Lacibacter sediminis: one gene and its partner. Each later gene encodes a partner of the first gene's protein in a complex. Links are inferred from orthologs where the notes say so. Each region holds a gene or a part of one and is shown on either strand. Other genes may lie near its edges.

Region 1 (16,970 bases):
ACAACGTTTTGGGTCCGCTTTTTTGGGGGGAAGCAGGCGGATCGGGGTGAACAATCGTACTGCTGTGACGGATTGATCCGGGAAAGGTTTAACCGACCGAAAATAAATTCCAGGTTAATAAAAACAAACAAGCTTTGCTTAGTCAATTCTTAGTCCTTTAATGAACTTCTCAACCGCTCTTCGCACAGAGGCAGCCGAAGTGTTATGATTGTTTACGATCACTGAGAATACCAGCAGGTTATTTTTTTCTGTAAAAAGAAAACCACTCAACGCTAAATGACCTGTAAGTGATCCTGTTTTGGCGAAGATCAATCCTGTTTCATTAACGTAATAATTACGGAGTGTTCCGGTATTGCCGGTTGGTAAAATGGTTTTCAATCGATCCAAACCAAACTCATCTTTCATCTTCATTAATAACCACACAAAATCTTCCGGTGTAAATAAATTGTATCTGCTCAAGCCGCTTCCATCTACCCATTTTGGTTTTTGCGGAAATCCATTCAAATCATTCTTCAGCAAATGAGCAATGAGCTTTTGTTCATCCATTTCACCAAAGAGCTGATTGCTCACCATCATCAGCGTTTGCTCCGCAAAGAAATTATCGCTGCGGTACATGAGTGGTTTGAACATGGAATCAACCGACTGCGAATAAACAATTTCAGGATTTGAAATTTTGAACCCCTCTGCTGTAATGGTTTGATGAAGGGTATCTTTCAATAATTCCAATGCTGCTTCTAATCCATTCGTTACAAATGGCACTTCCAGTTCTTTTTTTAATTCCTTGCCTTCTGTGATCGTGTATTTATTTTCGGTGCGTGGTCGTGTTACATCAAACGCAGTGGTCTTGCCTGTTTTAAACTGTACATCCCAGTTTACTTCAGGGTCTGTAAATACAATGCCGGAAGTATCCATCTTTCCATCCCGTTCTTCTACATTCCGTTGCTGGATCCATTTAATGTAGTTGCCATATACCGGCAGCGGACTACGCTCTGTCATGTAATAACCCAGGTAATCATCCCATGCCCAGCCATAACCAAGTGCTTCGGCTTTCCAGTTACTGTTATTGATGACGATCGGCTTTGTTTGCTTCTTTAAAAAATCAACAACGGGTTGGGTTTTATAATCAACATGCAGCAGTGTAGGATCACCTGTTGGCTGAATGTATAATGTATCGTTCTCTTCTTTGTATTGCAATCCGGGCAATTGTGTTCCGAGATATTTCATGCCCGCATACAAGGTGGGCAGTTTGGTATTGCTCGCCGGCACAAAATATTTATTGCTGTTGTACTGATGCAGATATTTACTGCTCTCTGTATCATAAACAGCAATACCTACAAACGCATTGGTTAAAGCCGAATCATGAATCAGTTGCTGTTGCAGTTTTGCAACCGTTGCCTGCTTTTGCGATGCACAGGAAAGCAATAGCACCGAACCCAGTATCAATTTACCCAGCGTTTTACTGACCAACATCATGCTTGTTTTTATTCTAAATATACAAGTTTCCTTTTCTTTGCTATACGAAGTGATTGCTTCCTGTAAATTTAATGATGTACTTCCTCCGGCTGTTAAAATACTTTAAGGGATTACTTGTGCCCATCAGCTTATTTGTTGTGTTATTGTTCATTGGCACGGCAGGTTATATGATCATTGAATCGTATGACTTACTCGATGCATTTTACATGACCGTCATTACAGTAGGCACTGTGGGTTACCTAGAAGTACAGCCGTTATCTGATGCCGGTCGCATTTTCACCAGTGTCATTATTATCATCAATATCGGTGCGTTTACTTTTTTTGTTACCTACCTCACCCGTTACCTGCTCGACGGGGAATTCATCCGACAATACAAACATTTGAAAATGGATAACGCCATTCATCAGCTCAACAATCATGTTATTGTATGTGGCTTTGGCCGCAACGGCACACAATGTGCACACATCCTGCACGACAACCACATCCCCTTCGTGGTACTGGAAGAGAAAATAGACTTACCTGAATCACTTCCATTTGAAGTAAAACATTTCGTAAAAGGAGATGCAACAACGGATGAGTCATTGCTTCATGCAGGCATAAAGCGTGCCCGTGCTATTATTGCTACGATGCCGGTTGATGCAGATAATCTTTTTATGGTACTTACTGCACGACAGTTGAATCCGAATATAGTTATCATCAGTCGTGCATCGCACGACAGCAGTGTTAACAAGCTTCGTGTTGCAGGTGCAAACAATGTGATCATGCCCGATAAAATCGGTGGTGCACATATGGCAACAATGGTACTCATCCCCGATGTGGCCGAGCTGCTTTCCTTAATGAGCACACGAAATACAACAGAGTTTAAAATTGAAGAGATAATTGCCAACAATTCCATTCAGCTGGGCGAGCTCAATCTCTGGAAAAACTCCGGCTGCACAATTTTGGGTATAAAAAGTAAGGGCAATTACATTCTCAATCCCGGCCCATCTCACAGCATTGCAGAAGGCGAACGACTTATTATCATGGGTAGTGAATACCAGATTCGTAAAGCGAAAGAATTGGTATAGGAAATGACGCTGAAAGAAAAAACATATCAAACCTGTGTTGCATTAGTGCAGCAAAAGATCAATGTACTGCAAAAAAACCTGCACGACTTATCTGATAGTGCCGGCAACGAAACCAAACGCACTGCAGGCGACAAGCATGAAACAGCATTAGCCATGCTGCAGATAGAACAGGAAAATAACAGCCGTCAATTAAAAGAAGTACTTCAACAAAAAGCTGTGCTCGAAAAACTTGATCCGCATCTGCAAACGGAAATGATTGTGCGTGGCAGTCTTGTGCATACCAACAAAGGCTTCTTTTATATCAGTCTTGGTTTAGGCAAACTGAAAGTAAAAGATGAAACTGTTTTCGCTGTTTCACCTGAAGCGCCGCTGGGAAAATTAATGCTGATGAAGAAAGCTGGTGAGGAATTTCAATTCAACAATACATCTTACGAAATTCTTTCTGTAGAATAGTGGCTCACAGATTTCGCAGATAAACACGGATAAGCCAATAAGAAAATCCGTGCAATCTGTGAGCAAACATATCAATCTCTTTCCTGTGCCCTCAACCAACGTTCCGGTATTTCGCTATGGATCGCCAGCTGATAATCGGTAGCACTGCAGGCAATGAATTTATTATTCGGCATCTGCATCCACCACCGGCCGGTCTTATGACTGCGCAGGAACAGCACATCCGCATCATTAATGGTAGTATGGTATTCACTAAACTGGTGACGTTCTTCCAGCGATGCTTCTGTTTTTCCTTTGCTCAGCCCATCAATAAAATACCAGATCATTTGTGCAATCTGGATCGCTGTTAATTCATCCACATCCAGCTTTGCATTGTAACCATAAATACCGAGTGTACTTAATTGGTCACTTAAACCTGCATAGCGGGTGAGTGTACAAATATCCTGTCCGTTCAATCCGTTTGGTGAAGTTCGGTTTGCGGGTGCATACGCATTGGCCATGGCTGCTATATCAATACTAAGCATATCACTGCTGCGGATCACCGGTTCCATTTCTTCCAACACATCTTTCACCACACCTACACGGAAACAATCGAAACGAAGCCGATCCATTGTTTGCAGAATGGTTGGGTGCACATAATAACTCTGGAAGGCCATGTGATTGTAATGACGAATAAAATTCGGTTCACCCGTGAGCATCTCCATCAAAAAGTTTTCACTGCGGATAGGTGTATCATTACTCAAATTGATAAATGCGTCCACACAACTTGCTTCAATAATTTGCTTCCGTTGTACATAGGCACCATACTGAGCAAGCGTAAGATCATGACTGCCGCCAAGGATCAACACTGTTTTCTTTGCATCCACCAATTCTTTGATCACCGCTTTGGCTGCAGCATACGTATCTTTTAATGCGGAGCCCGCCATCACATTACCGATATCAGCAATCTTCACATCGGGGTGCCAGTTGTATAACCGGTATAAATTTTTGCGGATAGCCGTTGGTGCTTCGCCCAGCGAAATGCCATTACCTGTTCCTCTTTCATCGGTAATACCCAGGATCACCAGGTCAATGTCGGTAAGGTCCGGAAACAGGAATGCATAGGTTTGGATGTGCCGGCCCAGTTGCGCCTCATTCAGTTCTTCATCGCCTAACACTGCCGATAGATCAACCGGCTGCAAAAAATCTTCAATCATCTGTGAATCACTCATGTGTTTTCGTTTCGGTGGCAAACATAAGAAAGAAGGTACAAGAAAATCCAAAAACCAAAAGACAAGGTTCAAGGCACAAGAAGGAAAAGCGGCAAGATGTCAAGTAAAATTTATCCTGCTTTATCCATCCCGTAAATCATCCAAATCCTCCCAAATCATGGTTCAGACCTTATCTTTGCGCCATGGAACAGGTGTTACAACAGATTGAAACATTTAAGAAAGAAATTGAAACCTTGCAGATCGACAGCGCCAAGGCGCTGGAAGAGTACCGCATTAAATTTCTTGGCACCAAAGGGTTGGTGAAATCGCTCATGGGCGAAATGAAAAATGTGGCCAACGAACAGAAGAAAGCTTTTGGTCAGAGCATGAACGAATTCAAGCAGTTTGCTGAAGCGAAATACGAAGAATGGAAAGCACTGACCGGTATCGGCACAGATGATACCGCTGCAAAAGTTGATCTCACATTGCCCGGCGATGCAATGCCCATCGGCAGCCGTCACCCCATCAGCCTTATGCGCAACCGCATGGTGAATATTTTCCAGCGGTTAGGTTTTTCTGTTGCTGAAGGACCGGAGATCGATGACGATTTCCACAACTTCACTGCACTGAACTTACCGGAAAATCATCCTGCCCGTGATATGCAGGATACATTTTATATCAGCACCGATCCTGCATGGCTTCTTCGCACACACACCAGCAATGTGCAGATCCATGAAATGCAGAAAGGCAAATTGCCCATCCGCATTATTACACCGGGTCGTGTGTATCGTAACGAAACCATCAGTGCAAGAAGTCATTGCTTCTTTCACCAGATCGAAGGTTTGTATGTGGATGAAAAAGTGAGCTTTGCCGATCTCAAACAAACGCTCTACTTCTTTGTGCAGGAAATGTTTGGTAAAGATGTAAAAGTCCGTTTCCGTCCTTCTTACTTCCCGTTCACCGAGCCGAGTGCCGAAATGGACATCAGTTGTTTGTTGTGTAACGGCGAAGGTTGCAGCGTGTGTAAGAAAACAGGTTGGTTAGAAATTCTTGGTTGCGGCATGGTGCATCCAAAAGTGTTGGAGAACTGCGGCATCGACAGTAACAAATATTCAGGCTTTGCATTTGGTATGGGCATCGAACGTCCTGCATTGCTGAAATATGGTATTAAAGATATTCGCCTGTTTAGTGAAAATGATGTGCGGTTTTTGAAACAGTTTACGGGAGCGGTGTAAAACAGTTCTAAGTTCTGAGTTGTAAGTTTTAGGTTACAAACGCTTGCACTACTATTTAGCTTTGGTTGTGTCACTCACTTGTACGTTTAGCAATTCTATGCAGCAATTGTCTGAACTGTGATGTGTGAGATTTGTGGGATGAATGAGAAAATGCAATTTCTTACAATAACACAAGTGTGCTTTTAATTTCAGTTTAGATAATATCCCATCAATCCTAATCATCCAACAAATCCCGGTTCAGACAATGGTTCAGACAATTTGCGTTTGCGGTGCAGGAACAATGGGCAGTGGTATTGCACAGGCTTCTGCGCAAAGCGGTATTTATACCTTGCTGTTCGATTTGAACACAGAAGTGCTACAAAAAGCAGAAGCCTCCATCAATAACAATCTGGAATCATTAGTACAGAAACAAAAAATAACGGAGGAACAGCGGAGGAGCATCAGCGGTAATCTTCAATTCATCAACGACATCAATGGTTGTATTGCTGATGTGATCATTGAAGCCATCGTTGAAAAACCGGAAGCGAAAATTGCCTTGTTCAATCAACTTGCAGAGATCAATCATGGTGATACCATTTTCGCCAGCAACACATCATCCCTTTCTATTTCGTTGTTACAAAAATCAATCAACAAACCACAACGGGTGGCCGGCCTGCATTTTTTTAATCCTGCAACTATCATGAAGTTGGTAGAAGTTGTGCATGGAGAACAAACCAAGGAAGAAGTAATTGAACAGCTGGTTGCATTAACAAAACAGATGAATAAAGTACCGGTGATCTGTAAAGATTCGCCCGGCTTTATTGTGAACCGTGTTGCACGGCCTTATTACATCGAGGCATTTCGATTAGTGGAAGAAGGCGTTGCTGATTTTGCAACCGTTGATGCATTGATGGAAGCAAGTGGTTTTAAAATGGGCCCGTTCAAACTCATGGATCTTATCGGCAACGACATTAACTATGCTGTTAGCTGCAGTGTATACGAGCAACTCGGTCAACCCGAACGTTTAAAACCATCATCAATACAAAAAGAAAAAGTAGAATCAAATAAGCTCGGTCGCAAAACCGGGGAAGGCTACTATAAATATTGAAGCCCCCTAACCCCCTAAAGGGGGAATGTAATAACAATCTTCTTCATTTGTGCTAATATTGAACTGTTGAACAATCATTAAATGGATAATCATTCGGATCATAATAACTCCCCTTCAGGGGTTGGGGGCATCTTCGTTACCGGCGGCGCAGGTTTAGTTGGCTCGGCTTTATTGAAACAGTTGTTGCAGGAAAAGCAGGGACCTGTTAAAGCATTGTACCGTACGTCGATGCCGTTGTTGTTAAGTGAAGAAGAAAAACAACAGATCGAATGGATCAAAGGTGATGTACTCGATGTAAATCTGCTCAGCGATATTATGCAAGACTGCAAACAGGTGTACCACAGTGCCGCAGTTGTATCGTACCACAGCAGCCGAAGAGAGCAGATGTACAAGATCAATATTGAAGGCACGGCCAATATGGTAAACATGGCGCTGGAGAATAATATTGACAAGTTCATTCATGTAAGTTCGGTTGCAGCTGTCGGTCGTTTGCGCCAAGGTGAACTCATCAACGAAAAAACAGAATGGACCGAAGAGACGAATAACTCACACTACGGCAAAACAAAATATTTATCGGAGATGGAAGTATGGCGTGGCATCGGCGAAGGTTTGAATGCCGCCATCGTTAATCCATCGGTGATACTCGGCGAATCGAATTGGGAAAACGGTTCGGTTGCTATTTTCAAAAAAATGTATGACCAGTTTCCCTGGTACAGCGAAGGTGGTACCGGCTTTGTTGATGCAAAAGATGTAGCTGCGGTGATGATCCGTTTAATGAACAGCGATATTTCTGCTGAACGTTTCTTGTTAAGTGCCGAACATTTAAGCTTTCGTGAACTATTCACCAAAATTGCAGATGGATTTGGTGTTCGTGCACCACAACGTTTAGCAAAACCCTGGATGGGTGATCTCGTTTGGCGCCTGGAAGCACTTAAAGCCATGGTCAGCAATAAAGAACCTTTGCTCACACGGGAAACGGCCAGCACAGCACAGGTGAAAACTTTTTACGATGCATCAAAAGTGAAACAGATGCTACCCGGTTTCAGCTTCACACCTATTGATGAAACGGTGAAGCGTACCTGTAATTGGTTAAAAGAATTTTATCGTTTGTAATCATTAACCGTCTTCAGGGCTTTTAGCTGCTAATGGGGCTCCACGATTTCCTCACATCAACCGTTTGCAGTATAGAGGCATAAAAAACTTGGTTTATCTTCATCATGATTGCTGCCACGTGCAGTTGTGTGCCTGATTTAAACCAACTATTTTCAAAACCAACTAGCTGCACATGTCTATTTCCAAGCCCCATTTAAGTTTTTGGCAGATCATTAATATGAATGTTGGTTTCTTCGGCATTCAGTACAGTTTTGGTTTGCAGCAAAGTGCAGTGAATCCCATTTACGATTTCCTGGGCGCCAAGCCCGACGAAATTCCCTGGCTTAATTTAGCGGGACCACTCACCGGTTTAATTATTCAACCCATTATTGGTGCCTTGAGCGATAAAACATGGAGTCCACGTTTTGGCCGACGTACCCCTTATTTTTTTATTGGTGCCATGATCTGCAGTGTGGCGTTGTTTTTATTTCCGTTCAGCAGTGCGTTGTGGATGGCAGCCGGTTTGCTCTGGATACTTGATGCCGGCAATAACACAGCCATGGAACCTTATCGTGCATTTATTGCTGATAAACTAGATGCATCACAACAACCAACCGGTTTCCAGGCACAAAGCTTTTTTACAGGGTTCGGTCAAACGTTAGCAAATGTTTCACTATTCATTTTTCCGTTGATCTTTATTGGTAAAACAGGCAAGCTTCCTACCTGGGTATTTGCATCTTTTTTTCTTGGTGCGATTTGCTCCATTGGTTCTATCTGGTGGAGCATACGCACTACACCAGAAATCCCACCAAGTGAAGAAGAGTTGAATACACTCAATGAAAAGAACAAAGGCATGCCGCATCCTGCTATTCAATTTTTTCTTTCGATCATCACGACAGTAATTGCTTACATCATCATTGCCTTCCTACTCATTCCTTCGTTATTTGTAAAAGGTTTGCTGCGGCGTGTATTGAAATATGCAGAAGAACATCCAACATTGAAAATTCTCTTTGCGCAGAATATTGAAATTGTAGATGCCATTACGCAAATGCCGAAAGTTATGTGGCAACTGGCATTGGTGTATCTATTTCAGTGGTATGCGTTGTTTTGTTATTGGCAAAACTCATCCAAGAGCATTGCCTTATCGGTTTGGAATACCACCCCTGAACAGAATCCTGAGTTGTATGAAAAAGCAGTTGGCTGGACAGGTCTCGTAAATGGTTGGTATAATATTGTTACGTTCTTATGTGCATTCGGCCTGGTGTACTTCGCAAAAAAATATTCGCCTAAGCTGGTGCATTTTGGATGTTTAATACTGGCAGGTGTTGGTTTGTTATTCTTCCCTTTTATTGAAAATAAATATTTGCTGTTTCCTGCGATCACCGGGTTTGGTATTGGCTGGGCAAGTATGATGGGTATTCCTTATCTCATTGTGGTAAGTAAAATCCCAAAGGAGCGTTATGGTGTGTATATGGGTGTTATCAATATGATGATCGTAATTCCGATGTTTATTCAAACAACCACGTTTGGTTACATACTAAAGAATTTTCTGAATAACGATCCGGGTAATGCTGTTGCATTCGCAGGTGTATTTCTTGTGATTGCAGCATTGCTTACGTTATTTATAAAATCAGATAAGCCAACAGATGATGTTGTATTGATGGGCGGTGGCGGTCATTAATGAACATTAAAACATGTATATGAAGAGAGCCGGTTTCTATATTGTTTTGATCTGCCTACTTTCTTTATCGTGTACGAATGAAGAAACAAAAGAAGAGCAATCAACTGATCTCAGCACCAAACGTACATGGTGGAAAGAAGCTGTTGTTTATCAAATTTATCCCCGCAGTTTTAAAGACAGTGATGGTGACGGTATCGGTGATCTCAAAGGCATCATCTCTAAACTGGATTATATTAAATCACTCGGTATTGATGCGGTGTGGTTAAATCCCGTTTATGAATCGCCTAATAAAGACAATGGTTATGATATCAGCGATTATCAAAACATCATGAAGCAGTTTGGTACGATGAATGATTTTGATGTACTGTTGAAAGGTTTTCATGATCGTGGCATTAAAGTGATGATGGATCTTGTGCTCAACCATTGCAGCAACGAACATAAATGGTTTAAAGAAGCAAGCAAATCACGCAGCAGTCCATACTATCATTATTTTCACTGGTGGCCTGCGGAAAAAGGTGAACCGCCTTACCGTTTCAGCATCTTCGATGAGAAAGGTTATGGCTGGGAGTTCAACAAACCCACCAACTCCTACTACCTGCATTACTTTGGCGATTTTCAACCCGATCTCAATTGGGAAAATCCTGCGTTACGTCAAGAGATCTATACCATGATGAAGTATTGGGCGAAGAAGGGTGTGGATGGCTTTCGTATGGATGCATTTGCTTTCATATCAAAAGATACCACCTGGCCCGCACTTCCTGCAGAATACAATGGTAACTGGACATTGTATTATGCAAGCGGTCCGCATTTGCATGAGTACATCCAGGAAATGAATAAGGAAGTATTAACTCCTTATAAACTTGTTACCGTTGCAGAAGCAATGGGCGATGTGCCACGTGTAAAACTGTTTGTTGATGAAGACCGTAACGAACTGAACATGGCGTACAACTTTGAAGCAATTGATTTTGGTTACTTACCCAATGAATACAAAATGCCTGACCCCAATGGATGGGATCTTGTGAAATGGAAAGGCATCTACAAAAAATGGGATAGTGCATTTACAGAAAAAGGATGGGGTACCATGTATCTCGGCAATCACGATCAGCCACGCATGGTTACACGTTGGGGAAACGATGCACCTGAGTTCAGAGAGTTATCATCGAAAATGCTCACCACGTTTATCCTGAGTATGCGTACAACTCCTTATTATTATTTTGGTGATGAGATCGGCATGAGTAATATCAAGTTCGACAAAGTAGAAGATTACAATGATGTGGAACTGCACACCAACTATGCGCAGGTAAAAGCAAAAAGCGGCGACATGAAACGGTTTCTTGAAGGCATGAAAATTTCTTCACGTGATAACGGACGCACACCCATGCAATGGGATACAACAACGGGAGCTGGTTTTACAACAGGCATGCCGTGGCTGAAAATAAATCCCAACTACAACACAGTGAATGTTGCTGCTGCAGAAAAAGATGCAAACAGTTGTCTGAATTATTTCCGTAAGATGATCAAGCTGCGGAAAGATAATGAAACACTTATTTACGGAGCATTTACATTGGTTGATGCTGACAATCCCGATGTATTTGCTTTTACAAGAGAATTGAAAGGAAAGAAATTTTTAGTGTTACTCAATTTCAGAAATAAAGAGGTGAGTGTAAAAACCGGAATTGATGTAAGGAAAGCTGAAGTACTGATCAATAATTATACAACAGCTCCAGTTGCAGATAAACTGCGGCCTTATGAAGCGGTCATATTTAAATTATAAGAAATGAAAATTCTTTGCATAGGTGAAGCGTTAATTGATATGATCTGTACCGATAAAGGTTCGTCTTTATCACAGGGAGAGCATTTCCTGAAAAAACCCGGCGGCGCACCTACGAATGTAGCTGCAGCTATTGCTGCATTGGGCGGTGAGGTTGATCTTTCAGCAAAAGTTGGAGCCGATCCGTTCGGTGATCACTTGATACAGGTCATGAAAGAGTTTGGAGTAAGTACGAATCACATGTTGCAGGATGCAAACAGCTTTACCACATTTGCATTTGTATCACTCATGCACAATGGCGAACGTGATTTTTATTTCAATCGTGGTGCCGATGGTCAGTTGAGTGAAGATGATGTAGAGAAGATCGATCTTGCTGATTATTCCATTGTGCATTTCGGATCAGCAACTGGTTTTTTGCAAGGTCCGCTACACATGGCTTACCTCAATCTGCTATCCCGTTCTTTACAGCAAGGTTGTTTTGTAAGTTTTGATCCCAACTACCGGCATTTATTATTCAGAGATAATACAGAATCATTCATTCTTCAGTCCTGGCATTTCTTACGGCATTGTCATTTCTTTAAAGTGAGCGATGAAGAAGCAATCATGTTATCACGAAAACAAACGGTGGAAGAATCTGCTGCTTACTTTCTCGAAAATACAACTGCTGTGTTTGCTATTACACTTGGCAAAGATGGCACCATGCTGGGTATACGCAATCAAACAGTGATCATTCCAAGTATCGCTGTTCAGCCTGTTGATACAACAGGTGCAGGCGATGCATTTACAGGTGCAGTGTTATATCAACTTCGGAATTACAGTTTACAACAGATCAATATGCTTACGGCAGATGATTGGAAAACCATCATCAGCAATGCTAATAAAGCGGGTGCACGCACCTGTGAGTATCTCGGCGCTATGGAAGCATTTAAACATTTAAGTAACGATATTTTCAATTAAGGTTATGTACACGTTCGGAGTTCATGAACATATCAATGCGCTGCTCAAAGAACATCAGATAGATGTGGGAGGAAAAGACAATCCGTTTTATACAAGGTTTCTTGCAGACACTTCCGCCATCTTTGAATTATACCTGCAACTGTATGAGCATTATCCGGCAACTGAAACATTGTTTGATGAGTTGATCACAACGATCATCAAAGCATATAAACAACGACCGGAAGTTTTAAAGCAACGTGATATACAAAAGCTGGAACAGGAACATTGGTTCCTCAGTAATAAGATCAACGGCATGAGTTTGTATGTCGACCGTTTTTGCGGCAACATTAAAACGCTTGAGACAAAACTTGATTATTTCGAAAATCTCGGCGTTAACTTTCTTCACCTGATGCCCGTATTTGAAAGTCCGGCCAATGAAAGTGACGGCGGTTATGCTGTTTCCAATTTCAGAAAAGTAGATGAGCGCTTTGGTTCACTTGAAGATCTCCTGAACTTACAGGAAGAAATGCGTAAACGCAACATGTACCTGATGATCGATATTGTGCTCAATCATACTTCACATAAACATGAATGGGCATTGAAAGCAAAAGCAGGCGAAAAAAAATACCAGGATTATTTTTATTTCTACCAGGACAGGAGTTTGCCTGATCAATATGATAAAACAATGCCGGAGATCTTTCCTGAAAGTTCACCCGGCAGTTTTACTTACATAGAAGAATGCAATAAATGGGTGATGACAGTGTTTCACAATTACCAATGGGATCTGAATTACACAAATCCTGTTGTGTTTATTGAAATGCTTGATAACATTTTCTTTTATGCAAATCTTGGTGTAGATATTTTGCGAATTGATGCCCCTGCATTTATCTGGAAACAATTGGGCACTACCTGTCAGAATTTACCGCAGGCACATACCTTGTTACGTTTAATTAAACAATGTGTGCAGGTAGCATCGCCGGGTATGGCATTGTTGGGTGAAGCCATCGTTGCACCAAAAGAGATCATGAAATATTTTGGTACTGATAACTATACGGCACGTGAGTGTGATTTTGCCTACAATGCTACGCATATGGCATTGCAGTGGGATATGCTGGCAACAGGTGATACCAAAGTAATGCTGGCTGCACAGCACGAACTTCTGCAAAAACCTTATGGCACATCCTGGATCACTTACACCCGTTGCCATGATGATATTGGTTTGGGTTATGATGATAATATGATCGAGCAGGCAGGCTATAATTCCTATGCACATCGAAAATACCTGAAAGAATATTACTCAGGAGTTCACGAAGGTTCACCTGCAGTTGGTGCTTTGTTTTCGAGTAATCCAAAAACAGGTGATGCACGCATCAGCGGATCATTAGCTTCCTTATGCGGATTAGAGAAAGCGTTGAATGCGAAGGACCAGGCAGCGATCGATCTTTCTATCCAGAAAATAGTGATGATGCAGGCGCACAGTTTCTTTCTTGGTGGTGTGCCGATGTTATTCTATGGCGATGAAGTTGGCTATACAAATGACTATTCTTATTTGCAGGATGAAGGAAAGAGTTATGATAACCGATGGATGCATCGGCCGGTCATTGACTGGACTAAAAATAAAAAAGCTGAACAGAAAGGAACAGTTGAAGAAATTGTTTTCAGCGCAACAAAAAAGTTACTATCAATAAGAGGTCAATTGTCTGTTGTAGCAGACCGCAGTAATCTCATCTGGCTGACGCCACATAATGTTCATGTAGCAGGTTACATCCGGCAAACAGATGAGCAACGCTTGTTCTGTGTATTTAACTTCAGCAATGCAGCAGCCTATTTAACCTGGTATGCATTTAAAGAGAAAGGAAACCCTCCAACATCACTGGTTGATCATTGGAGTGGGAAAATTTATGAAGTGGGGCAGGATCATGAATTTTTGGTGCTGCCGCCTTATGGATTTGCGTTGCTGGAAGGTTGATCATTAAGCTTTCCTGATTAAATAGTGTAGTATGAATGTTTAGAGATCCCTCCTTCGTCGGGATGACGATACGTTGATTGTATAAAGCTGCTTCATTAATTGAATCGTATTACTAACTGTTATCATACTTCTTCATTAAAGCCAACAAAACCCCATTCGTCCAGCCAAAACCATCCTGACCTGCATACTCCCCACCGCCGGCTTCTAAATGCGTATCAACCACATTGTATTTCTCCATCAATTTACCGGTGCGTTGATAGACATCGGTGTTAAGTTGTATCCAGCGTTTGGCAACTGTTGCGGCAAGTTCAGTATGACCATAATTTTCCAATCCAATCACACTCATCCATTGCAAAGGTGCCCAGCCATTCGGTGCATCCCACTGCTGACCGGTTGTTTTCAATGTAGTTGTTAATCCGCCGTCTTTTAAAAATTCTCTTTCAAGTATTGCTGCCACTACATCGGCTTGTTCCTGTGTAGCCATTCTAAAAAACAAGGGAGTAACTCCTGCCAATGTTTTGATCTGCTTCTGCGAATGGCTCACACTGTCATAATCAGTAAAGAACTGTTGCGATTCATTCCAGCAGTAATGATGAATTGCCTGTTTTCTTTGTGCTGCTAAGTCAAGATATTTCTGAGCAGTCTTCTCATCGCCTTTTAACTTGTAAGCTTTGGCAATAGTTTCTTCTAAATGAAACAGTAAACAGTTAAGATCTACAGGTACGATCTCGGTTGTGTGGATTGTCGCAAAATCATTGTCATCTTTAAACCATCTGCAACTGTAATCCCAGCCAGATTCTGCACCGGCACGTAAATGTGCATACAATGCTTCTGTAGGTTGTTTGGCGGCATGCATCAGTTCCACATCTTCACGATACGATTCCGGTCTTGCTGTATGGTATGCATCACAATAACGATTCATCAGTTCGCCTTCTTCCATCAGCACCAGATGTTTTTCAAAACGATGTTCGGCAGCAATATCATCGGCACCCAGCATCCAGAACTGATATTCTTTTTCTAAGGCAGGAAGATAATCAGTAAGAGCAGCTTCGCCTTTAATCTCCATCATTAACTCCACCATCAACGCATAAAAAGGTGGTTGCGAACGACCAAGATAATAAGTGCGGTTACCATTGGGAATAAAACCGATGGTATCAATCAGATGCGTGAAATTGTTCACCATGTTTTCGATCATTTCAACCATACCCGATTCTTTTAAACCAAGCATGGTGAAATAACTGTCCCAGTAATATACTTCGCCAAAACGACCGCCCGGAACAATGTATGGATTTGGTAATGGTATCAATGAACCACGTTTCACAGTATCAGGTTCACGAGTGAGCACCTGCCACAACGCATGAATATGTTCTGCTACACTTTCCTGTGTATCGGTATGGTAATCGGCGGCAAAGACATGCGGCAGTTCAAAATGTTCCAGCACAAATGAACGCAGGTCGAATCCCGGGTTAAGTTTTTCTTCGTTGTATTGCGCAAGAATAAGTTCAGTTGATTGTTTAGCCGTGCAATCGACAAATGTCTTACCATCTTCAAACACCTGTTGCATTTGCACATCTTCAAACAAAGGACTCAATTCAAAAATTTCTTTCTCTTTCACGATCAATGCCCTCCTTTCACTTTAATATCAACTACTGCTGCTGTTTTTGGTTGCAACCGTTTAAACACAATCAGCAGTACGATCAAAATACATATAGGTACCAATGAAAAATAAAAGGCAGTTTGTCCGCCATATGCTTCAAAAATATTTCCTGTAATGATGGACCCTGTGGAACCGCCTAATGCAGAGAACACAACAATTAATCCACTCATTGATCCATGTCGGTGCGCAGGAAGATTACTTAAGATAACAGAGTTGATGGCAGGATAAATTGGCGCAAGGAACAAACCAATCAACGGGAAAATAAATGCTACCAATGGAACATCGGCCAGGCTATTCACCGTTATGCCGGTAATATTTTTTGTTAATGGAACAGCAAGTAAAACCAATGTACCTGCAGCCAGCAAACAAACAACCAATACAATCAGCCAATCTGCTTTTCGTAATATCAATCCTGCAAGAAACCGGCCCAATGCGATGGAGGCCGATAAGATACTTGCCATTTGTATACTCAAGCTTGTGGAAAGTTGTAAAACATCTTTGTTGAATGTAGGCAACCAGCTCATAATACTTTGTTCGATCAACACATAAAAGAATGCACTGAAGATAAACACAAGTACAAGTGGTAAGAAAATAAGCTTCAGCATTTCTACAAAATCATCAGATGCTGACTTTGATTGCTCTGCTTCTTTAATACTCGATTCATCAAGCTTTGTAGTGAATAACAATAAAAATGCAACAACAGCCAGCCCTCCCAGAATATAATACGTATTGAACCAGGTGGTTGATTTGGGATCATTGTTATCAACCATGGATGCAAACAGGAAATAACCTGTTAACACGCCAACCATAAAAAATGATTCGAGAAAATTCATAAAGCTGAGATGCTCATTCTTTGATTTGGTGACCAAGCCAATGGTGGCAAACACACTTACCTTGATCAATGCAAATCCAATACCGGCAGCAGCAAATAACATCTTCGTCATAATAAAACTACTTACTGAAGGAATGATCAAACACATCACGGCAATCAACCCCAATGAAATAAGCATTGTTTTTTTATACCCGATCTTGTTTACATAAGAAGCAATTAAAAAAGAAGTGATGGCAATGCTGAGATCTTTAAATGCTTCAAGCACACTGGCCGAGCCTTTTGAAACATCAAAGTTTGCCTGCACCTGCAATATAACAGTGCCCACACTGTTAAGCAGAATGGCAAAAACAAAATAATTAAGGAACAGCGAGATCTTAATGCGAAGGTTGGTCATGGCAAGTAAATAAAACGTGTATTTAAATATACCCGTTACCGATCACTTACCAAAGCATTTTCATTATAAAGAACCGCCTTTTACAAGTATTGATTCAACGCAAACGTTTTCGGAAACTTCTTCACCTTTTAAACGC
Region 2 (13,259 bases), 850 kb from region 1 along the record:
GGTGGCCTTGCAAACCCATTGCAGCCAACAAAGCAATTATATTATACAACAGTTGCTATGGATGTTTTAGCTGTTGCACTGTCATTCATTATCAGTTACTGGTTTGCAGTTGGAATACTTATTTATATCATTGGGTCAAGGCTATACAGCTATCGTGGTGTAAGGCTGAAACAGTATCCAATTATTGGTTATCTCACAGTAATTACGCTGCAAGGTGGTTTGGTTTTCTGGATGGTTTATCATGGATCATCAGTGATGCTTAAAACAGGCATGCCTATTGCAGGTATGATTGCAGCAAGCTTGCTGATCGGCGGGTTTTATCCGCTTACACAAATTTATCAGCATAAGCAGGATAAAGAAGATGGAGTGACAACCATCAGTTACCTGCTGGGCTATCGCAAAACCTTTGTATTCTGCGCCGTTGTTTACTCTGTTGCCATGATGTTTGTTGGTTATACCTTCTTTTCATCACTGATGATAAAAGAATTTTTCATCCTGGCCATCTTTTTCCTCCCCATTCTCGTTTATTTCTTATGGTGGGCAGTGAAAGTGTGGAAGGACGAAAGTTTTGCAGATTTTAAACATACGATGCAAATGAACGTTTTGGCAAGTATATGCACCAACGCAGCATTTATAACGATCTTAATCATGAATCAATTTGAGTAAACTGGTTTCCATTGGCACAGCCGTTCCGGCATTTAAACATGCGCAGAAAGATATCCTGCAGTTCATGCAGGAAGTGTATGCCTTAGATGCTGTTGAAAACAGGAAGCTGAAATTTCTGTACAGCCAAAGTGGAATTGATACACGTTACTCTGTTGTTCCCGATTACAGTCACAAATTACCTGAATGGAAGTTTTATCCGCACAGCGAAAATCTTGAACCATTTCCGGATTTAGAACATCGCATGCGTTGGTACAACCGTTATGCGGCACCGTTATCTGTTGATGCGATCAGGCAATGTATTGCAGGAAAGATAAACAGTCAGCAAATCACGCATCTTATAACAGTCAGTTGCACAGGCATGAGTGCGCCGGGTCTTGATCTGATGGTGATGGAGCTGATGGATCTTCCAAAAAATATCTTTCGCACTTCCATCAACTTCATGGGTTGCTATGCAGCCATTCACGGATTAAAGCTGGCTGATATGATTTGCAAAACCGATCGTGCTGCAAAAGTGATGGTTGTGTGTACTGAATTATGCACACTGCATTTCCAAAAAGATGCTAGTCCGGATAGTATTGCTTCCACGCTTTTATTTGGAGATGGTAGTGCTGCAGCATTGGTGATGCATGATGATGTAACTGCAAAAGGACTGCACCTGAAAAGTTTTTACAGCGAAATTGTGCCTAAAGGCAAACGGGACATGGCATGGGAACTCTCATCCACTGGCTTCTTAATGACGTTGAGCGGATATATTCCTGATCTCATTAAAGAAGATTTTGAACCGTTGGTGCAGAGAGCATTGCAACATGCAGATCTGCAACAAAACGATATCAGTAACTGGTGTATTCATCCCGGAGGAAGGCGCATTGTAGATACTATTCATAAATCGCTTCAACTACCGGAAGGAAAACTTCAGGCTTGTTATGATGTGTTGCGTGATTATGGCAACATGTCTTCTCCTACTATTCTATTTGTGCTGAAAGAATTGATGCAAAACAGCAGTAAGGATGAATCCATTTTTGGTGCCGCCTTTGGCCCTGGCTTAACAATGGAAACTTTTGTAGCTTCAACACATGCCTGATCTCACGAAACGATCATATCAAAAAGAACTACTCGATGGCGATGATATTCTGTTTGATGACATCAAACAGAATATGCAGGAACTGGATGTGATCAATACTTGGCTAGGTGGACACCAGATCACTATCAAAGGCTTTCAACATTTCATTAGCAGACTCAGTCACCCGCCAGTCCTGAGCTTGTCGAAGGATGGGGTGGCTCACCCGCAAACACTTCAAATTTGTGAAATTGGCTGTGGTGGTGGCGATAATCTGAGAGCCATCCAACAATACTGTAAAAAGAAAAACATCAATATAAAACTGATCGGTATTGATATCAACCCACATTGCATTGCCTATGCACATTCAAGAAGAGAAAATGAAGGCATTGAATTTATCTGCTCAGATTATTCCACAGCAGCATTCACGCAAAAACCCGATATTATTTTTTCTTCGTTGTTCTGTCATCATTTTAGTGAGGATGAATTACAATTTCAATTCATGTGGATGAAGAACAATTCAACACTTGGTTTTTTTGTGAATGATCTACACAGGCATGTGCTTGCTTATTATTCCATCAAACTGTTGACCAACCTTTTTTCAAAATCATATCTTGTAAAAAACGATGCACCATTGAGTGTTGCAAGAGGATTTAAACGGGAAGAACTTATTCAACTTTGTGATCGACCATCTATCAACAACCATCAATTAAAATGGATGTGGGCTTTTCGTTGGTTATTGATTTATAAACATGACTGACAAGCATTACGATATTGCAATCATTGGTGGCGGCCTTGCCGGATTGGCTCTAGCCATTCAATCAGCAAAGCAAGGTTATAAAGTTGTGTTGTTTGAAAAAGAAACATATCCCTATCACAAGGTTTGCGGCGAATACATCAGTATGGAAAGCTGGAACTATCTTGAATGGTTAGGAATTCCGTTATCACAACTCCATTTACCGATCATCAAACAACTGGAAGTATCGTCGCCTGAGGGAAATATCTTTCAACATGAATTGCCGCTTGGTGGTTTTGGCATCAGTCGTTATAAACTGGATGAAATGCTGGCCACCATTGCCCGGCAACACCATGTTCATTTACTGGAAGAAACAAAAGTGAACGATGTAATTTTTCACGACAATACATTCATTATTCATTCAACTGCCGGTGAGTTTACTGCAACAGTTGCAGCAGGTTGTTTCGGCAAACGATGTAATCTTGATGTTAAATGGAATCGAAATTTTGTACAGCAAAAACCAAATAAACTCAACAACTATATCGGCGTTAAATATCATATCAACATCAATCGGCCGGCTGATGTAATTGCGTTGCACAATTTCAAAAATGGATACTGTGGTATTTCACAAATTGAAGATGGAAAATTTTGTCTTTGTTATTTAACCACTGCTGTTAATTTGCAAAAAAGCAATAACAATATTGAACAGATGGAGAAAAACATCCTCTGCAAAAACCCACAGCTCAAAAAAATATTTGCTGAAGCTGAATTTCTATACAAGACTCCTGTTACCATTTCACAGATCAGCTTTGATCAAAAGCAACAAGTAGAACATCACGTGTTGATGATTGGCGATGCAGGTGGCATGATCACGCCACTTTGTGGCAACGGTATGAGCATGGCCATGCACGGAAGTAAACTGGCGTTTGAACAGGTGCATGCGTTTCTGCAACAGCAAATCACACGGCAGCAAATGGAAGAATGCTACAGCCGCAACTGGCAACAGCAGTTTGCCAAACGTTTAAAAACCGGCCGCCTGATTCAAGGGCTCTTTGGCAAGCCAAGCATCACCAATCTCTTCATCAATTCAGTCAAAACGCTGCCCTTCCTAGCCAAACCGTTGATACGTCTCACACACGGCCGATCCTATTAAAAAATTAATTTTCAGTAATTACTGAAAATTCGGAATTGTTTGCTAACTTAGGGCCATGAAATTATCGGAAGCCAAACAACAGTTCATCAGCACCTGGGGCGCCATGGGTACACATTGGGGTATTAACCGCACCATGGCACAAGTTCATGCGTTGCTGATGATCAGTCCTGACCCTTTAACACAGGACGATGTGATGGCCCAGTTGAATATCAGCCGGGGGAATGTGAACATGAACATCCGTGACCTGATCGATTGGGGTTTGGTGGATCGTGTGCTGATCCAAGGTGAACGCAAAGAATATTTCACAGCTGAAAAAGATATCTGGAAAGTAGCACGCCAGATCATTAAAGAACGCAAGAAACGTGAATTGGATCCAATGATGAAACTGATGGATCAGTTAAGTAAAGTGGATGGCGATAAAAAAGACAAGGAAGTAAAAACATTTCTTGATACTATCAGCGGTATTAAAAAATTTGGTGCACATGCCGATAGTATGCTCGATGTTGTTGTGAAGAGTGATGAGAATTGGTTCATCAGTACAGCATTGAAGCTCTTTAAATAGTTGATCAAAGATCAATACAGCCGATTCGTTCGGCTTTTTTAAAACACACTATTTTCATTTTTTTCTGAAATTATAAAATACATGAAACATGAAACTGTTTAAGCAATTCGAATTTTACAGTAGTGTATTACTGATCTTGGCATTTTTTATCAGCTGGCTTATTACACATGAGGGCGGACTACTCTTCACTGCCTACTATGTTGTTGGAGCCCTACACGTAACCGGTATGATCGTCCATGCTTTGGCACATTGGTTTACAAATACCAATAGCCTTCGTTTGTATTATCACTGGTTGGTTGTTATTCTGCTGCTGCTTACTCCACTTGGTATTGGCTTATGGATATTATTATATGCCGCCCCTTTCATGGCAATTGTATACACATGGATCTGCTGGAGAGAATTAAGGGCTTTGCAATTGAAAGAGTTTGTGCATTTGAAATAATTCATCACTAAATAAATTGTTATGAACTACACAATCCCCAACTGGCTCATTTACATTGGCGCAGCCGGACAAATTTTTACAGCCATGGTTTATCCTTATGTGCGACACAAAGTTTTCGATTGGTACAACGATATCAAAAAGCTAAAACCGCTTAACCAGGAAATCGCAAAAACATATGGTCGCTACATACAAGGTTTAAACTTTTCCTTTGGTTTGATCTCCTTCTTACTGGCTGATGAGTTAAAGAATGGCAGTCCGCTTGCTGTTGCAGTAACCGGGTTAATTGCTGCTTACTGGACGGGTAAAGTCATTACACAATTTGCGTACTACCCTATGTATGAAATTCCAAATAAGCTCATTTTTAAAATTGGAGAAGTATTGATGAATACATTGTTCATCACCTTTGCAGTTGTGTTTATCTGGTTGTTTGTTTTTAATATTATATATTATTTAAACTAAGTACAAAATGACAAACAAAAAGATAATTATTGCAGGTGGTTCCGGCTTTATTGGGGAAGAAATGATCAGGTACTTTGGGAAAGATAATACGATTGTTATTTTAACAAGACAATTGCCCAACAGCAGTAATAACAGAAATCAATATACCAGTCTTACAAGTACTGAGCTTTCAAAAACTACTTTCATTCAGTGGGATGGAAAGACGATTGGACCATGGCACAAAGAATTAGATGGAGCAGATATGATTGTGAACATGGCAGGTAAATCTGTGAACTGCCGGTACACAGCAAAAAACAAACAGGAAATTATTGACAGCCGTGTCAATGCAACAAAAATAATTGGCGAAGCGATTCATAAACTTGTACAGCCTCCAAAGCTTTGGATCAATGCCTCGTCTGCAACTATTTATAGACATGCCGAAGACAAACCGCAGGATGAATTAACAGGCGAAATCAAAGATGACTTTTCTGTTCGTGTATGTAAGCAGTGGGAAGAAACATTTTATGAAGAAAGAACTCCATTCACAAGGAAGGCCGCATTGCGAATGGCAATTACACTTGGGTCAGGTGGAGTAATGATTCCCTATTTCAATCTACTAAAATTCGGATTGGGAGGCAAACAAGGCAACGGTAAACAAATGTATAGCTGGGTGCATATTGAAGACACTTGCAGAATGATTGAATACTTGTACGAACATAATGAGCTGGAAGGAACCTATAATTGTTCATCACCCAATCCTGTGAGCAATGAGCACTTCATGGAAACACTTAGAAAAGTAACCAATACAAAAATCGGTCTTCCCGCTTTTGAATGGATGCTGAAGTTGGGAGCATTCATCATTGGAACAGAAACTGAATTAGTGCTTAAAAGCAGATGGGTTGTTCCAACAAAAATGCTGCAAGCTGGATTTGTATTTAAGTATCCACACCTGAAGGATGCATTGGAACAGGTAATTGCATCTACTCCTAAAAAACAATACAAGCTTTGGTAAAACTGCAGCGCTTCAATTGATGTAACTTTACAACATGAGCAAAAAAACACTTGTACTCGGCGCCTCTGATAACAGTTCACGGTACAGCTATCTTGCCATACAACGTCTTCGCAATAAAGGCCACGAAGTAGTTGGTATTGGTAAGCATACAGGAACTGTTGATGATGTAACAATTGAAACAACAAAGCAACCTGTTGAAGAGCTCGATACTGTTACGCTCTACCTCAATCCTCTTCATCAAAAAGAATATTACGATTATATTCTTTCGCTCAAACCAAAACGCATCATCTTTAACCCGGGTGCTGAAAATGAAGAGCTGAAACAACTTGCGCTTCAAAATAATATTCAGCCAATGGAAGCCTGTACATTGGTGTTATTAAGTACCGGGCAATATTAAGCGGATTGTAGATTGACGATTGCGGTACCACTTACCAGTTGCCTATTATACATTGTCTGTTTTCTTCTTCGGTTATCCCCAGCTGTTAATAAACACATAACTCAACAATCTTGCAGCAGCCGGAAAGAATTTCGTAAATTAGGGAAACCCTTTTTTATGAAATGGAGAAAATTCAATGGCGAGCATATCCGCATTCCGATCAAGGAAGAGGTACGTGCCGCCATTATAAGAGAAACCGGCAAAGGCTTTCGCCTGAAAGTTTGTGTTGGTACCGACAGCCAGGTAAAAGGAATGGAAACAGAGTTTGCAACGGTCATTGTTTTTCTACGTGAAGGTCATGGCGGCTTCATGTTCATTCACAACGAAAAAACAAGACAGAAGTATTCCATTAAAGAACGTATGCTTGTTGAAGTTGCAAAGAGTATTGAAATTGCTTATGAGCTTTGCGACCTCTTTACAGAGTATGATGTGGATATGGAAGTACATGCCGACATCAACACCAACCCTCACTTCAAAAGCAATGAAGCATTGCGTGAAGCAATGGGTTATATCCTTGGTATGGGCTTTGCCTTTAAAGCCAAACCTGAAGCTTTCGCCAGCAGCAGCTGTGCCAATAAAATTGTGAACTGATCTTTTGCACAGGTTCATCTTTCAACTGTGTGAACCACGGTTAGGTCTTCGTCTCTCCAACCTTAGCTGTTAATTACCTCTCTAAGCTTGAAATATCCAATCGCATATAATAAGAAAACAGTAAAACCTACTTGCTGAATGCTGTTGGTGTTGCCATCCATGTGTCCGCATAATCAGAATCCTGATTGAAGAATTGTTTTGTTAGAGAACTAACAAACAGATACGCCAAGAATAAAAGTGAAAGTGAAATAAACACAATACCGCCAACAGATAAAATATCCCTTTTCATATTCTCATGTTTTAGAAATGAAAGAAAAATTTTGCGGCAGAGATAAATTAATCAATTGTAAGGTCGGCCTATTCTATTTAAAAAGCAACACTTGAGTTTTGCGTTTTCTGCTATTAGGCAATACATAATAATGCAGCAGCAACTACTCCTGCAGTTTCGGTTCTTAATCTCGTTTCACCTAACATAACCGGTTTAAATTCTGCAGCAATTGCCAGATTAATTTCCTCATTGGTGAAATCACCTTCAGGACCGATCAGTATTATACAATTTGACCCTTCGGCTTCGCTCAGGATTTTATTCAATGAATTCCTTTCTGTTTCTTCGCAATGAGCGATCAGTTTCAGTATTCCGTCAGACGAGGGCGTCAGGCGAAGTGCATTTTCAAATTTCATTGGCTCATGCAAAAGAGACAACCATCTTTGCTGGCTTTGTAACATTGCACTTACTACTATTCCTTTCATACGATCATAACGGAAATGTTGTCGTTCCGTGCGTTCGCACAGCAACGGAATAATTTCTGTAACACCGATCTCTGTTGCCTTTTCCAAAAACCATTCAAACCGACTTGCATTCTTAACCAAAGAAACTGCGATAGTTATTTTGCGAGCAGCTTGTGGCTGATAGCTTACAGCCTTTACCTGCACCACGCAATGTTTCTTATGTGCATCGCTGATTGCAGCAGTGAGCATACTTCCTTTCCCATCTGTTAAATTCAATTGCTCACCCACCTGCATACGCAATACCTGCACTACGTGTTTGGAAGTTTCTTCATTCAACGTAATGAGTTGCTGAGTTGCATCAAAAGTTTCAATATAAAAAAATGGTAGAGCCATAAAAAAATTTGTCCCGCTTTAAGCAAGCGGGACAAATCTAAAATCATACATCCGAAATCAGAAATCTAAAACGGCGTTTCCTCATCGAAGTTCATATCATTCATTTTACTGCCTTTCTGAACAAATACTTTCGGACCATCATCACTTGGTACCGGTTTCCAGTTTCCGCCACCGGGCATCATACCTGGTCCGCCAGGTAATGGCCCCTGTGAACCACCAAATCCGCCACCTCCCATATTATCACCAAAATCATCTTCCACAAATTTCTGGATATGAAGTAAAGCTCTCAGCTTGATCGTTTCCAACGAACCGTTCCTGTGCTTCGCAATACGAATATGTGTTTCACCACGATTGCTTTCACCAAATTCGTTCGATGTAATATCATAGTACTCGGGACGATACAGGAACATCACCATATCGGCATCCTGTTCAATGGCACCCGATTCACGGAGATCACTCAACTGTGGCATCTTGTTACCATCTTTACGTTTCTCTACTTCACGACTCAACTGCGAAAGTGCAATGATGGGAATGTTCAATTCCTTGGCGAGTTGTTTCAAGCCCCTTGAAATAGTACTGATCTCCTGTTCACGGTTGGTATTTTTATTACCGGCACTTCCACTCATCAACTGCAAGTAATCGATAATGATTAAACCTACGCCATGTTTGTTTACAAGTCGGCGGGCTTTGGCACGTAATTCAAAAATATTCAGAGCAGCACTGTCATCAATAAAGATGGGCGCTTTCGCTAAACGTTCAATACCTTTTTTGTACAACTGCTGCACTTCATGATCTTCCAGTTTACCACGGGAAATTTTTTCCAGCATGATCTCACTTTCGGCAGAAAGAATACGTTGCACCAACTGTGCAGCACCCATCTCAAGTGAGAAGAAAGCAACAGGTGTTGGTTTACTTGCACTCAATGCAGCATTCCGAAGGAGGTTCAACGCAAACGCTGTTTTACCCACGGCAGGTCGTGCAGCGAGGATCACCAGATCCGATGGTTGCCAACCGTAGATCACTTTATCCATGGTAGCAAAACCGGTTGGTACACCGGTAATGTCTTCCTGCTTATTCCGCATGTCTTCAATCCGCTGAATGGTTTTGATCAACACATTATCAAACGAATCAAAGTTTTTACGGAGATAGTTATTGGTTATTTCAAACAGTTTGCTTTCTGCATCATCCAGCAAATCGAATACGTCGGTACTTTCTTCGTATGCATCACCAATGGTTTCGCCACTGATGCGGATCAATTCACGCTGCAAAAATTTCTGCAGAATGATACGTGCATGCGCTTCAATGTTGGCAGTAGAAACAACGGTATTGGTTAATCGGGTTACATAGTAAGCACCGCCAACCATTTCCAGTTCTTCACGCATTTTTAATTCTTCCACCACTGTAAGCAGATCAATGGGCGAACTCTTAGCAGTAAGCCCCTGCATAGCACGGAAGATGCGTTGGTGTGCATCTACATAAAAACATTCCGGACGTAAGATTTCGCTGATAGCATCGAAAGCACTTTTTTCGAGCATTACGGCACCAAGTACAGCTTCTTCAAGTTCCTTCGCCTGCGGCGGAACTTTGCCATATACCATGGTGGTGAGGTCAAGCGGCGCCTTCCGCTTTGTTTTGCGGTCTTTATTGAGATTAGTAAGATCCATAGTTAAACAGGAAATACAATGGTTGAATTTGGGTTCTTTTCTTTCACAATCGTTTACCCAATTTTCATGTTAAGCAATTGTTACCGGAACAAGGGCGACGAATGTAAATGAGAAAATGATACAAGCAAAAACAAATCCTCGCCTTAATTTCTTCAACTGCAATTCACATTAAATTCACGGTTATCCACCGCTTTTGCTCATTCATTCACATAAATCAAGCCTGTTATCCTCAATTTAAAATATTTTTTCGCCCAAACCTAATGTATTTGCACACCCGCTGTGCAGAAAGATTTTACTGCTTTTTTTTGGCAGACTGATGCGGATTACAATATGGATTTTTACGGTTTTTCCTCCTTTTGCTTTACCTGAAAACCTTTACCCGCTTGCTTTTGGTATCATTAAGGAACGCTAAAAACTGATTATAACGCCGGTCTGCACTTGCGCCTGACTGTTACCTTTTTTAGCTATTGATTTTGCGTGATTCTTCATTGCAGAAAAATGGTTCGGGATATGATTTTTTGATGCTTGATTTCGCCCAAAACTCGTTTACTCCTCAAGCCTTCAATCAATTATCTTTGCAGCTTTCTGAATAAAAGTTGATTAAGTATGACGATCAGTTATAAATGGCTCCATGAATATTTGCCCGTAGCAGTAGAACCCGAGCGTTTGAGCCGCATCCTTACTTCCATTGGTTTAGAAGTGGAAAGTATGGAAGCATATGAAGAAGTGAAAGGTGGGCTGAAAGGCCTCGTGATTGGTGAAGTGCTCACTTGCGAAAAACATCCCGATGCTGATAAACTTTCGCTTACCACAGTGAATGTTGGTTCTGCAGAACCTTTGCAAATCGTTTGTGGTGCACCGAATGTTGCTGTTGGTCAAAAAGTGGTGGTGGCAACAGTTGGTACAACCATTTACCCGTTGACCGGCGAACCAATGACCATGAAAAAAGCAAAGATCCGTGGCGTTGAAAGCCAGGGAATGATCTGTGCCGAAGATGAAATTGGTTTAGGTGCAAGTCATGCAGGCATCATGATCCTGATAGAAGATGCAAGAGTGGGAAGTTTGGCATCGGATTATTTTCAATTATACACCGATTGGATTATTGAAATTGGTTTAACACCCAACCACATGGATGCCATGAGCCATATGGGTGTGGCAAGAGATGTAATTGCTTATCTCAACTTTCATGATAAAAAACAATACACGCTTAAAACGCCGTTCAGCAACGGATTTAAAGTTGATAATAAATCGTTACCAATCACTGTAAAAGTTGAGAACAAAGATGCATGTCAGCGTTATGCAGGTGTAAGCATCAGTAATATAACGGTGAAAGAAAGCCCAACCTGGTTGAAACAACGATTAAAAGCAATTGGTGTCCGTCCTATTAATAATATAGTCGACATCACGAATTACATTCTGCATGAAACCGGTCAGCCATTGCATGCATTTGATGCAGATGCTATCACGGGTAAAGAAGTGATCGTAAAAAATCTTCCTGAAGGAACTCCGTTTCTTACACTCGATGAAAAAGAGCGCAAGCTGAGTGTTGAAGACTTGATGATCTGCAATGCAGAAGAACCCATGTGTATTGCCGGTGTGTTCGGTGGCACAAAAAGTGGTGTGAAAGAAAGCACGAAGAATATCTTTTTAGAAAGTGCATGGTTCAACCCAATTACAACACGTAAAACATCTTTCCGTCATAACCTGCGCACTGATGCTGCTACACGTTTTGAAAAAGGCGTTGATATTAGCAACGCAGTGAACGTATTAAAACGTGCTGCTTTATTGATCAAAGAATTAGGTGGCGGTGAAATTGCAAGCGATGTGGTGGATGTTTATCCAACACCCAAACAAAAAACACAGATCGCTCTCAAGTTTCATTACCTGAAAAAGATCAGTGGTAAAAATTATCACCCGGATACGGTAAAGAAAATATTTGAATCACTCAATTTTGAATTGATCAAAGAATCAATTGATGAAATATGGGTAGCTGCTCCTTTCAGCAAACCTGATATGGAACTGCCTGCTGATCTTGCAGAAGAAGTAATGCGTATTGATGGATTGGATAACGTAGAGATACCAACAAGCATCACTATTTCTCCGTCAACCGAAGCAGATCAAACAAGTTTCGCATATAAAGAAAAGATCAGCAATATACTTGCCGGCCAGGGTTTCAATGAAATCTTCACCAACTCTATTGCCAACAGTGCATGGTACAGTGAAGAAGTATTGTCAACAACTGTAAAGATGTTGAACAACCTGAGTGCTGAATTGAATGTGATGCGTCCGTCAATGCTGGAAACAGGATTGCAATGCGTTTCCTTTAATCTCAACCGCAGGAATAACAATCTGCGCCTGTTTGAATTTGGAAAAACATATACCACTTCAGACGTTGGTAAATATTTTGAAACAGATCATTTAGCGATCTACACAACCGGTAGTACCGAAGCATCATGGAAACAAAAAGCTTCAGCAACGGATGTGTATTTTCTGAAATCGGTGGTCAACAGTATTCTCCAATACGCAGGCTTAACTGCTGAAACTGAAATTGCAGAAGCAGAAAAAGGGTTCAGTGGTTTGATCAACTACAAAGTGAAAAAGCAAGTAATTGCAAAAATTGGCATTGTTGATGCTGCACAATTAAAACAGTTCGATATCAAACAACCGGTTTATTTCGCCGATATTAACTGGAACATCTTAACACAGCTTGCTGCAAAAGCAAAACTGGAGTACAAAGAAATTCCACGTTTCCCGGCGGTTGAGCGTGACCTGGCCATTGTAATTGAAAAAGGCATCAGTTATGCTGAAGTGGAAAAAACGATCAACAATGCAAAAGTGGCTCGCTTGAAAGCTGTTTCATTATTCGATGTGTTTGAAAGTGAAAAGATAGGTGCAGATAAAAAATCGATGGCGCTCAACTTTATCTTCCAAGACGATGAAAAAACATTAGTGGACAAAGAAACGGAGAAGATGATGGATACGCTTATCCAGGCATTGGAAAAACAATTGTCGGCAGAGATCAGAAAATAATATCTTTCAGCAAACAATTCATTGTGACAGCTATTGATCAACATATTCAATCTCTCCAGCAAAAAATGCAGTTGCTCATTAAAAGGCATCAGCAGCTGGAAAAGGAGAATAAAAAGCTGAAAGATGAGTTGAGCAATTTAAAAGAAAAACAGTTCGATAGAAAACAGGAGACAGAAGTATTGGAAATGCAGAATGCGATCCTAAAAGCATCGCAGCAACAACTGGATGACAAAGAGAAGAAAGAACTTGAAAAAAAGCTCAATCTGTTTATTAAGGAGATCGATCGATGTATTGCTTTGCTTACGGAATAGAATTACACACGTTTAATGATGCGCATTTTCATTTCGTCA

The links.
Region 2: the proteins of pheS (region 1) and pheT are in contact, whole or in part, in a crystal structure (PDB 6P24), measured with the Escherichia coli proteins. The link is inferred for Lacibacter sediminis from one-to-one orthologs.

The regions. Positions count from the first base shown.
Region 1 is NZ_CP060007.1:4,889,674-4,906,643, forward strand. Bases 3,442-6,399 are described here. They hold pheS (phenylalanine--tRNA ligase subunit alpha), read left to right. Parts: upstream 3,442-4,383; coding sequence 4,384-5,415; downstream 5,416-6,399. Other genes in these bases: H4075_RS20740 (arginase family protein), read right to left, coding at 3,442-4,201; H4075_RS20750 (3-hydroxyacyl-CoA dehydrogenase family protein), read left to right, coding at 5,660-6,399. Also shown: H4075_RS20725 (D-alanyl-D-alanine carboxypeptidase/D-alanyl-D-alanine-endopeptidase), read right to left, coding at 139-1,473; H4075_RS20730 (potassium channel family protein), read left to right, coding at 1,545-2,540; H4075_RS20735 (hypothetical protein), read left to right, coding at 2,544-2,993; more of H4075_RS20740, read right to left, coding at 3,065-3,441; more of H4075_RS20750, read left to right, coding at 6,400-6,502; H4075_RS20755 (NAD-dependent epimerase/dehydratase family protein), read left to right, coding at 6,584-7,615; H4075_RS20760 (MFS transporter), read left to right, coding at 7,788-9,275; H4075_RS20765 (glycoside hydrolase family 13 protein), read left to right, coding at 9,295-11,049; H4075_RS20770 (carbohydrate kinase family protein), read left to right, coding at 11,053-12,003; H4075_RS20775 (alpha-amylase family glycosyl hydrolase), read left to right, coding at 12,008-13,951; alpha,alpha-trehalase TreF, read right to left, coding at 14,064-15,566; H4075_RS20785 (MFS transporter), read right to left, coding at 15,569-16,834; H4075_RS20790 (LacI family DNA-binding transcriptional regulator), read right to left, coding at 16,898-16,970.
Region 2 is NZ_CP060007.1:4,031,081-4,044,339, forward strand. Bases 10,136-13,197 are described here. They hold pheT (phenylalanine--tRNA ligase subunit beta), read left to right. Parts: upstream 10,136-10,485; coding sequence 10,486-12,909; downstream 12,910-13,197. Other genes in these bases: H4075_RS17165 (hypothetical protein), read left to right, coding at 12,933-13,197. Outside these bases: H4075_RS17095 (UbiA family prenyltransferase), read left to right, coding at 1-666; H4075_RS17100 (type III polyketide synthase), read left to right, coding at 659-1,747; H4075_RS17105 (methyltransferase domain-containing protein), read left to right, coding at 1,740-2,483; H4075_RS17110 (NAD(P)/FAD-dependent oxidoreductase), read left to right, coding at 2,476-3,612; H4075_RS17115 (GbsR/MarR family transcriptional regulator), read left to right, coding at 3,668-4,174; H4075_RS17120 (hypothetical protein), read left to right, coding at 4,263-4,616; H4075_RS17125 (hypothetical protein), read left to right, coding at 4,638-5,075; H4075_RS17130 (TIGR01777 family oxidoreductase), read left to right, coding at 5,083-6,066; H4075_RS17135 (CoA-binding protein), read left to right, coding at 6,101-6,463; H4075_RS17140 (ribonuclease H-like YkuK family protein), read left to right, coding at 6,620-7,093; H4075_RS17145 (hypothetical protein), read right to left, coding at 7,221-7,382; H4075_RS17150 (RsmE family RNA methyltransferase), read right to left, coding at 7,496-8,215; dnaB (replicative DNA helicase), read right to left, coding at 8,281-9,879; more of H4075_RS17165, read left to right, coding at 13,198-13,220; H4075_RS17170 (hypothetical protein), read right to left, coding at 13,223-13,259.